Regions from separate parts of the Pseudarthrobacter humi genome, predicted to be linked through region 1. Evidence: riboswitches for the same ligand, from Rfam matches in the RefSeq annotation. Region 1 holds a riboswitch; each other region holds the start of a gene.
What was found. A riboswitch is a leader RNA that binds a small molecule or an ion and turns the genes downstream of it on or off. The one in region 1 is predicted to bind cyclic di-AMP.

Region 2: linked by a shared signal. The riboswitch ahead of NFC73_RS14115 (C40 family peptidase) and the one ahead of NFC73_RS17870 (aggregation-promoting factor C-terminal-like domain-containing protein) in region 1 are both predicted to bind cyclic di-AMP.
Region 3: linked by a shared signal. The riboswitch ahead of NFC73_RS12340 (C40 family peptidase) and the one ahead of NFC73_RS17870 (aggregation-promoting factor C-terminal-like domain-containing protein) in region 1 are both predicted to bind cyclic di-AMP.

Annotation. Positions count from the first base shown of each region.
Region 1 covers NZ_JANCLV010000016.1:8,756-12,020, reverse strand. Annotated here, with positions in the region: gene NFC73_RS17875 (sensor histidine kinase) at 1-1,421, shown strand, start outside; cyclic di-AMP (ydaO/yuaA leader) riboswitch at 1,522-1,674, shown strand; gene NFC73_RS17870 (aggregation-promoting factor C-terminal-like domain-containing protein) at 1,680-2,396, shown strand; gene NFC73_RS17865 (HAD-IA family hydrolase) at 2,418-3,098, opposite strand; gene NFC73_RS17860 (VOC family protein) at 3,151-3,265, opposite strand, start outside.
Region 2 covers NZ_JANCLV010000009.1:128,981-132,245, forward strand. Annotated here, with positions in the region: gene NFC73_RS14110 (protein adenylyltransferase SelO) at 1-309, shown strand, start outside; gene NFC73_RS14115 (C40 family peptidase) at 379-1,230, opposite strand; cyclic di-AMP (ydaO/yuaA leader) riboswitch at 1,233-1,401, opposite strand; gene NFC73_RS14120 (aggregation-promoting factor C-terminal-like domain-containing protein) at 1,617-2,909, shown strand; gene NFC73_RS14125 (cupin domain-containing protein) at 2,933-3,265, opposite strand, start outside.
Region 3 covers NZ_JANCLV010000007.1:183,285-186,549, forward strand. Annotated here, with positions in the region: gene NFC73_RS12335 (NlpC/P60 family protein) at 51-797, opposite strand; gene NFC73_RS12340 (C40 family peptidase) at 968-1,636, opposite strand; cyclic di-AMP (ydaO/yuaA leader) riboswitch at 1,707-1,869, opposite strand; gene NFC73_RS12345 (M23 family metallopeptidase) at 2,018-2,842, opposite strand; cyclic di-AMP (ydaO/yuaA leader) riboswitch at 2,846-3,065, opposite strand; gene NFC73_RS12350 (iron-dependent transcriptional repressor DtxR) at 3,220-3,265, opposite strand, start outside.

The sequences.
Region 1 (3,265 bases):
GTTACGCCTCCATGGATTCTTTTCTCACGGGGCAGCTGGATGAACAGCTGAGCCAGGCCGCCAAACGCTCGAATGATCCGGGCCGCCCGCCCCTGGGCGGATTCAACGGCAGGCCGGACCCGCTTGACTCCCGCGGGCAGAGTGTCGGAACACTGAATGCGCGGATCCTGGACGGCCAGATCCCCAGTGGCGGTTTCCTGGACTCGGACACCACACGCCTACCCCTCAGCGCCGAGGACAAGCAGACCCTACTGGCGCTGACGCAGAACGGCATCCCCGTGAACCGTTCGCTGTCAAACGGGGACTACCGGATTGTGGCCGTGCAAACCGGCTACGGCGATGTCCTTGTCACGGGCCTTCCGCTTGCCGCCAAGGAAAGCACGTTGGCGTCGCTGGTGTGGACCTTTGTGTTCGTTTCCCTGGGCGGCCTGGCGCTAATTGGACTGGCAGGAACCGTGTTGATCCGGCGCACCATGAAGCCGCTGGAGCAGCTTTCGGAGGTGGCAACGCGGGTGGCCCGGCTCCCGCTGGACGCGGGCGAGGTGGCCCTCGCGGTGCGCGTCCCGCCGTCGAACTCCAACCCCGGAACCGAAGTGGGCAGCGTAGGGCATGCCCTCAATCTGATGCTGGACAACGTGGCTAACGCACTCGAGGCGCGGCAGCGGAGCGAGACCAAGGTGCGGCAGTTCGTAGCTGACGCTTCCCATGAGCTGCGCACCCCGCTGACCGCCATCCGCGGGTACACGGAGCTGATGCGGATGACCGAGGACTTCACGCCGGACGGCCGGAAATCCCTGGCCCGGGTCCAAAGCCAGTCCGAACGCATGACCACCCTGGTGGAGGATCTGCTGCTGCTCGCCCGGCTCGATGAGGGCCAGCCCCTGAAGCTCAGCGAAGTAGACCTCACACAACTCGTGATCGAAACAGTCAGTGACGAGAAGGTCATCGCCCCGGACCACCACTGGCGCCTTGAACTGCCCGACGAGCCGCTCGCCGTCACGGGTGATGCGTCCCAACTGCGTCAGGTGCTTGTCAACCTGCTCTCCAATGCGCGCAAGCACACGCCGCCCGGGACCACCGTAGTCACCGCTGTCACGAAGTCTGCCAATGGCGGCGCAGCGGTGACTGTAACGGACGACGGCGGCGGCATCCCTGCGGACTTCGTGGACCATGTATTCTCCCGGTTTGCCCGCGCAGACGCGGCGCGCAAGGGTACGGCGCCGGCCTCGGGCGCCGGGGCGTCCGAGGGCACTAGCGGCTTGGGCCTGTCCATTGTCCAGTCGATCATGGAGGCCCACGGCGGGAGCGTGGAAGTGACATCGCGGGCCGGACGGACGGAGTTCGCGTTACTCTTCCCTGCCGGCGCGCTGGCGCGATCCACTGACGCCCGAGCCCAGCAAGGTGACACACCGCCGTCGTGATTCCCGTTACCAAAATGTGACTTAAGCGTCCAGCTCCTGTAGCGTCGATGACGTGTGGTTCCCGTTCGGGCCGCATATCCGGATGACGCCAAGCTCTGCCGCTTCCCGGATTCCGTTTTCAGAGGCAGAGGCGGGGGACCCACCGTCCCGGGCACCAAGTGCCCTCTGGGGTTAAGCCAACACGTGTTTGTGCCGTGTGGCCGGATGCCCTCATCCGAACCCGACAGCTAACTCCGCAGGTGTGAGAGGCGATCCATCATGTCTGAATTCAAGGTACAAACGCGCCCGCAGGGCGACACAAAGTCCCACAGCCACCGCAAGCAGACCCGCTTCGGTGCAGCTATGTCCCCATTGTCCAGGGCGGCCCGGATTCCCTCCGTGGGCCAGCGCGTCGCGGTGTTCGCGACGGCGTGCGCCCTGCTTGTCGGCGTCAGCGCCGCGGCACACGCTTCCGAGTCTGCCTCGATCGCGGCCAGCGCCGACCAGGCCGCCGAACAAGCCAGCGCCCAGTCGAAGCTGAGCTTCGAGACAGCTGAGATCCAGGCCCCGGCCTCCCCGGAAGCTGCGCCGGCCGAGATCAACGTCGCGCCCCAGGCCGCCGAACCGGCACCTGCCCCGGCCCCGGAGCCCGCTCCGGCTCCGGAACCTGCACCGGTTGTGGCCGTCAACGACCCCGCAGGAGCCCAGGCCTACGCCGCCGGCCAGCTGGCCACGTACGGCTGGTCCGCAGACCAGATGCAGTGCCTGCAGACGCTGTGGACCAAGGAATCCGACTGGACCACCACGGCCACCAACCCCAGCAGCGGCGCGTACGGAATCGTCCAGTCATTGCCTGCTGAGAAGATGGCTAGCGCCGGCGCTGACTACGTCACCAACTACCGCACGCAGATCAACTGGGGCCTGAACTACATCCAGGAGCGCTACCAGTCACCCTGCGGCGCGCTGAACTTCCACCTGTCGCACAACTGGTACTAGGCCGACCAAGCGGCGCCGGCCTCAAAGCCGAAACGAAATGATCTGCCGTCCCGCGGCGTCCGGTTCCACGGAGACGGTCACGGCGCTGTAGTCGGGGATGTGGAGTACGCCCGCCGGCAACTCGCCCGCATTGGGACCCACGGCCACCGTCCGGATACCCGCGGCAACGCCTGCCGCGATTCCGGCGGGCGCATCCTCGAACACGACAGCGTCCTCCGGATTGACGCCCAGCAGACCGGCGGCCATCAGATAGCCCTCCGGGTGAGGCTTGCCCCGCGTGACCAGGTCCGCCGTCACGGCCGTGGCAGGCATGGCCAGCCCAGCAGCGTCCATGCGGATGTCCGCCAGGGTCCTGTCCGCTGAAGTCACCAGCGCCACTGCCTGGGCCGGCAGGCTGCGAAGCAGGTCGGCAGCCCCCGGCAACGCGATGATACCGGCCGTCCGCACCCGTTCCATCCCGCCCAGTTCCTCGGTGAGCGCCGCGATGTCCGCTCCCCCCGGCGCGAACCGGCGTACGGTATCGGCAGCCTGGACGCCGTGCGAAGTGCGCAGGATTTCGGCGATGTCCAGGCCGTACCGGGCCGCGAATTCTGCCCAGACGTCCTCCACTACTGCTGTGGAGTCCACCAATGTGCCGTCCATATCGAAAAGGACGGCCCGGCAGGTCAGGGTTCGTGTGGCGGCAGGTGTGGGGAAGTTCATGCTGCCTATTTTGCCTTAGGCGTCGCGACCCCCACGCGCCACGCCCTTAGGCTTAACGGCCCGGGATGTGCTGCACCGCCCACTTGTTGCCGTCGGGATCCGCGAAGTAGACGAAGTGCCCCCAGTCCTGGATGTCTATGTCGCTGACCTCCACACCGTTGCCCTTG
Region 2 (3,265 bases), on a different contig from region 1:
GCGGCCCGCGGCACCCCGGAAACTGCGCGGTCCATGTTTGCGGACCCTGGCGCCTTCGACGCCTGGTCCGCACGGTGGCTGGCCCTGGCGCCGGACGCGGACCTGATGGACCGGGTCAACCCCGTCTACATCCCCAGGAACCACCTGGTTGAAGAAGCTCTGGACTCGGCTATCGCAGGCGACCTGGACCCCTTCAACCGGTTGGTGGACGTCTTGGCCGATCCGTACACGCAGCGCCCCGGGCTGGAACGCTACGCCGGCCCCGCCCCTGAAGACTTCGGGAGCTACCGGACCTTCTGCGGGACCTGAGCGAACACCAGGGATGGACGACGGCGGCGCGGGGCTGGGTGCCGCCCGCCGCCGTCGAGCATGGTCGGATCACGCTACGCGGACGAAGGACGCTCCGGCCAGCCAGCTGATGGAGTGCACTTCGGTTTTGTAACCGTCCACCCCGCCACTGACAACCTGGCCGTTGCCGGCGTAGACGCCCACGTGGCCGGCCGTGATGACCAGATCCCCTGCGGCAGGTGTGCCCACCACCGGGCCGTACTGGTAGAACTGGCCGGGAGCCAGGTCACCCACGCTCTTACCCACCGAGCGCAGCGCCTTCTCCACCATGGCGGTGCAGTCCTGCTGGATGCCGAGCTGGGAGTTGGCGGAAGCCAGGATGGCCGCGCCGAGCGGGCCGGCCGGAGCCTGGGCCGCCGGTACGGACGTTGAGGCCAGCCGGATGCCGGTGTTGGTGGGGGAGGCCGGCGCCGCCGCGGGAGACGGTGTGGGAGCCGGTGCGGTGTAGCCGGCGCCGGGGATCCGGATCTGGTCGCCGGGGTAGATGATGCTGGTCAGCGAGAGTCCGTTGGCGGCAAGGACGTCGTTGAGCGGGACGCCGTGGGCGGCGGAAATCTGGCCCAGCGTGTCGCCCGAAACGACGGTGTGGACGTTGCCCGCGGCGGGGGCTGCTGCAGCGGAAGTTGAAGCAACAGCGGCCGGAGCCGCTGCCGCCGCACTGGTCTGGACCTGAGTGTTGGCAGTCCCGGAGTTGTCCGGGCCGTGGACGCCGGCCTGAGCCGGGACGCCAATGCTGAACAGCAGGCCGGATGCGGCAACAGCCACCAGGGCCGGCCGGCCAAATGTCAGGGGGTGTGTTTTGGCCGCAGTGGCCAGGCCATTCAGGACGGTAGAGCGGGCAGGAACCGCACGAAGGCGTGCGGCAGCGGAATTCTTGGACACGGTGATAGCCTCTCCCATGCCTGCGGGGTGAGCTGTCGGGTTCGGGTCGGAGATACCCGGCCGGTAGCACCGCCGCGCGGGACGGAGCGATACCGACTTAACCCCAAGGCTTCGAAAAGCCGTGGAAACGTGGTTCCCCCGTCCCTGCCAGCTGGAAAGCGACTGGATCCCGGTCAGCGGCAGGGCTCGGCATACTGGCGGGAATGTCCCGGCTTGAGCCGGGCCACCGCTTGACCATAACTTCCAGCTAGCGGCAATGTCACATTCCGGTAACGGAATGTAGGCGTGAAATCCACCCGCGCTTCATCTCGGATTCCCTCCCTCCCCGGTAACGATGTTGCAGGTCAGGCCCCGTAATCCGTATATGCCCGGTAAGCTCACCAACTATGTCCCGGATTGTTCAAAAAATGCGGCTGCCCGCCCTCGCCGGCCTGCTGGCGGCCGCCCTGGTGGGGTCGGCTGCGCTGCTTCCCTCGCATGCCGCCGACGACGCGCCGCCCGGCGGGTATCCCTCGTGGCAGGACGTGCAGAACGCCAAGCAAAGCGAGGCCGGCAAAGCGGCAGAAGTCACCAGGATCAATGGGCTGCTGGGCGGACTCCAGACTGAAGCAGAGGCGCTGGGCAACGCGGCCGTAGCGTCCGCCGCGGAGTACGCCAAGGCCGAAGCGGCACTTCAGGCCGCCACTTCCACTGTGGACGCACTCACGGCCCAGACGGCACGCGCCGCGGCCGAACTGGGACGGTACAAGAAGGAAATCGGCGCGCTGGCGGCCCAGTCGTACAAGACCGGTGGAACCAACATGGGCTTCTTCGTTGCCCTCGACGCCGTGCAGAACAACAGCATCCAGGGCCTGAATATCGTCCAGATCGTCAGCGATAAGACTGCCGCCCTGGTCAACAAATCCGCAGCCGCCGAACGCATTTCCCGTGCCCTGGCCGATCAGGAGCAGGCGGCCAGGGCCGAGCGCGAGCGCCTGTCCGGCGAAGCCAGAACCAAGCTCGACGCCGCCCAATCCGCCCAGCAGGCCATGTCCCGGCAGATCGCGGAGCAGCAGGAGCACGGCCGGGAACTGACCGCGCAGCTGGCCTCCCTCAAGGGCACCACGGCTGCGGTGGAGGGGGAGTTCCGGCAGGGCCAGGTGGCGTTGGCCGCGTATGAAACGGCGCAGGCCGCCAAGCGTGCCGCGGCGCAGGAACAGGCACGCCAACAGGCGGAAGCGACAGCCAAGGCGGCGGCCCTTGCCGCTGCGCAGAAACCGGCTCCGGCCCCACCTGCTGTACCGGGCGTGCCCGCCCCGCTTCCGGTGCCGAGCCCGACGCCGGTCCCGCCGCCCGTCGTCGTCGTGCCTTCCGTTCCGGGAGGCGCTGTCAACGACCCTGCGGGCGCCAAGAACTACGCAGCCGGGCAGCTCGGCGCCTACGGCTGGGGCCAGAACCAGTTTCCGTGCCTGGCGTCGCTGTGGACCAAGGAGTCGAACTGGCTGACCACTGCCACCAACCCGTACTCGGGCGCATACGGGATCGCCCAGTCGCTGCCGGCCAGCAAGTATGCCAGCGCCGGCAGCGATTGGCTCACGAGCTACCGGACCCAGGTCAATTGGGGTTTGTCCTATATCGCTGACCGCTACGGGTCACCATGCGGAGCGTGGAACCATTCCGTGGCCAACCACTGGTACTGACCAGCCGGAGGATGGCAGCCGCGTCACGTTCCCGGTGCCTTGGCGAATACCGCGGCGCTGAGGAATTCAATGCCGACGAAGGCTTCGTCGCCGTCCACCCAGGCGTCATGTCCGGGTGGAATGGTGTAGGAGTCGCCGGCGCTGATGCTGATCCGCGTGCCATTGGTGGTCTCGACATTGAGTGCCCCGGAAACGCAGTATCCGACGTGGTTGTTCTGGCAGGACTCGGTCTGGACCACCGGCTTGATGCAGTCCGACCAGCGCCAGCCGGGACTGAACGTCAACCGGCCGACCGTGTAGTCGCCCAGGTTGACGACATCCACTTCGGTTTTCTCCGGCCGGCGCTTCTCATCCGG
Region 3 (3,265 bases), on a different contig from region 1:
CAAAGGACCCCCGCCGTGAGGCGGGGGTCCTTTGAACACTCAAGCAGCTGCTAGGACACGCGGATGAAGACCGGTCCTGAGCCAACGTTGGCGCTGAATACTACGGTCTGGTTGCCGTTGTAACCGCCGTGGACCGCCTGGCCGTTGCCGGCGTATACGGCAATGTGGGCCACGCCCGCGCCGCCGTCGGCGTAGTAGATCAGGTCGCCGGGCTGGGCCTCGGCGGCGCTCACGGTCTTGCCCAGGGACAGGTAGCCGGCGGGCCAGCCGTGGTAGTTGATGCCCACGGCAGCCAGGGAGTTGGTCACAAGCATGGTGCAGTCCTGGTTGACGCCGAGCTGTGCGTAAGCAGCGGACAGGATGGCAGCACCCTTGCCGCTGGCGGCGACCGGAGCCGAGGGAGCAGCCGGAGTTGCCGACGCTACCTTGATGGTTGCCGCGGCCTTGGCCGGAGCCGGAGCTTCAACAACAGGCGCGGGAGCCTCAACGGGAGCCGGCGTGGTGGTCACTGCAGGCTTCTCGTAGGAGATGGCAATGGTGGAAGCAGCCGAAATGATGGCCGGGGCGGAAACCTCAGCCTCAAGGTTCGAAGCGGACGCAGCTTCACGCTGGACGCCGGTGTCGGCCGCGTTCGCAGCGATACCACTGGTCAGGACGAGGCCGGAAGCAGCAGCGATAACCGCAGCCTGGCGGCCCATGCCGCCGGCGTTGTCGCCGACAGCCTTGGCAATGACAGCCAGCGAGTTGGTCTTGGTGACCTCGGCGCGGTGCCGTGCAACAGTTGCACGTGTAGTCATTAATTTTCTCTCTTTCGTTTTCCTCAGGACCGCGTGGGCAGCCTGAGGGCTTTGGACGCGCCGGCATCTTGGGGGTACGCCGGCACGTCCCGAACGGGGATTTAGCGAAAGGCTCCAGCGAAGAACGGCTCCGGCAGCACGGGGCTGCAGGAACTGCTGGATTGCAGGAACTACGGGGCCAGCGTGAAGAAGGATCCGCTGCCCGTGGAAGCCACCGAGTGGAGCAGCGTGCCCTGTGACGGGTTCAGTGCGCTGATCATCATGCCGTTGCCGACGTAAATGCCAACGTGGGCGCCGCCATTCTGCATGACCAGGTCGCCGGGGGCCGGTGTGGCGGTGGGCCGCATGGCCGTCCAGGCATTGGTGCGGGGAATGCTGATGCCGGCCTGGGCGTAGACCCACTGCGTGAAGCCGGAGCAGTCCCAGCCATTGGGAGTGGTGCCGCCCCAGAGGTAGGGGTTACCGATGCCGGTGTAGGCAAGTGCTGCCAGACCCGAAGCGGCAGCAGAGGAGACAGTGTCGGCGAGCTTGGAGGCCGCAGCCTCGGTTGCACCCTGGGCCCCGGTTTCGGAGGCCGTGGACTGCGCACGGACCCTCTCAACCTTCGGCGCCGGCGTCGTCCTGATGACGGGGCGTTCGAAGGAAACGGTAGCCGTGGGCGCGGCAGTTACGGCAAGTGCCGTCTGCGCGGAACCGGACTCGGTAGAGGCGGAAACGCCTGCGGTGGAATCCGCGGCGTTGGCCGGAAGCCCCATGCTCAGGATCAGACCTGATGCAGCTGCAATAACAGCAGCCTGGCGACCTACGGTCCCGGCATTGGCACTGACGGCCTTGGACACGGAGCCCAAGGGGTTAGTGCGAACCGGTTGTGCGCGGTGACGCGCAGAAGTATGGCGTGAAGACACGAAGGTAGCCTCTCCCAATGCCTGCGAGGTGAGCTGTCGGATTCGGATGGGAGTCACCCGGCCGCGCTGCTTCACAGTGGAAGCTTTGCGACTTAACCCCAAGGCCCTCAGAATCGAAGACCAAAATTGGTTCCCCCGCCCCTGCCAGACGATGTCATGCGAACGGACCTTGAGCGGTGGCAGAGCTAGGCAATCCACTCAAGAACGTCAACTTCGGAAAAGTTGACGCGCTTTAGACGTTACAGGAGTTCCGAGCCAATGTCACATTCAGGTCACGGCACGTCGCTGCGATTCGAGAGTTGGCCATCATTTGGGTCAGAGCCAGCCGGTGGGGTCAACGACTTCGCCATTGACCTGGACCTCGAAGTGGAGGTGGCAGCCCGTGGACGCGCCCGTGGTACCGCTGAGGGCAACAACATCGCCGCGGCTGACGGTCTGGCCTACCTTGACGCTGGCTGAGGAGAGGTGGTTGTAGGTGGTTTCAAGGCCATTGCCGTGATCCACCACCACGCGGTTGCCGCCGCCGTACTGGTGCCAGCCAACGAAGGTGACGGTACCGCTGGCAGCGGCCAGGACAGAGGTTCCGCACTGTGCCACGAAGTCCTGGCCACGGTGGAAGTCGCCGGAGCCGCCGGTAATCGGGCTGACCCGGAACCCGAAGGGTGAGGCCGTAATCAGCTGGGCCAGCGGCGAGCCAAGGCTTCCGGCAGAGGCGGCGCGGGTAATGGATCCCGCGGACTGGGCGCTCAACAGCTGCTTCAGCTTGCCGTCGGGATCACCCTGGGTCACCACGGACGAACGGCTGAAATCAATTTGGGCGGCGGCTTCCGCGGTCACTTCGGGCTGCGGAGCAGCGGAAACGGCTGATGCAGCCTGGCCGGGTGCCGGAGTGGCCATCACGGGGCCCGTCACAGGAACCGTTACGGTGAGAGCCAGGCCTGTTGCTGCCAAGGCGATGCCGGCCTTCTGGCCGAGGCCACTGGCGGCGGCGAAATCCGTCATCTGCCGGAAGGGCCCCCGGCGGCGGCGGGCTTCCCGCTGCGGGTCGCGGGGCCTCTCCGCGGTGAGATCCTCGGCCACCCTGGGCGCCGAGACGGGACCCGCCGCGCGACGGCGGCCCCTGGAGTATTGCGTGGTCAAGAATGTTCCTCTCTGGGTAGCCTGCGAAGTTAGCTGTCGGATTCGGGTCAGAGAGTTCATAGACCCGGTCCGCCGTGACAAGCACTTTGGCGCAGGGATATCCCGTGAGGATCCTTCGCTGGAAGAGGCTTGCTGCTGACGGACTTAACCCCAAGGCAGTCTTACGACTACCGGTTGTGGTTCCCCCGCCTCTGCCAGTTGGTGACTGATGCACCTGATCCGCTGGCAGAGCTCGGCTCCAGATCAGGTAACGCTTTTGTATCGACGCTGAGGTTCAACTATAGGTGATTAACTTGGACAGTAACAATTCCGTTATCTTTGCGGAACCTTGCGTCGCTGGGCTACGGCGCGGCTCCTCGCGGCGGACCGCCTACCCGTCAACTGACGGAAACGAAGACGTGGGATGCCACTTCCGGTGGCAAC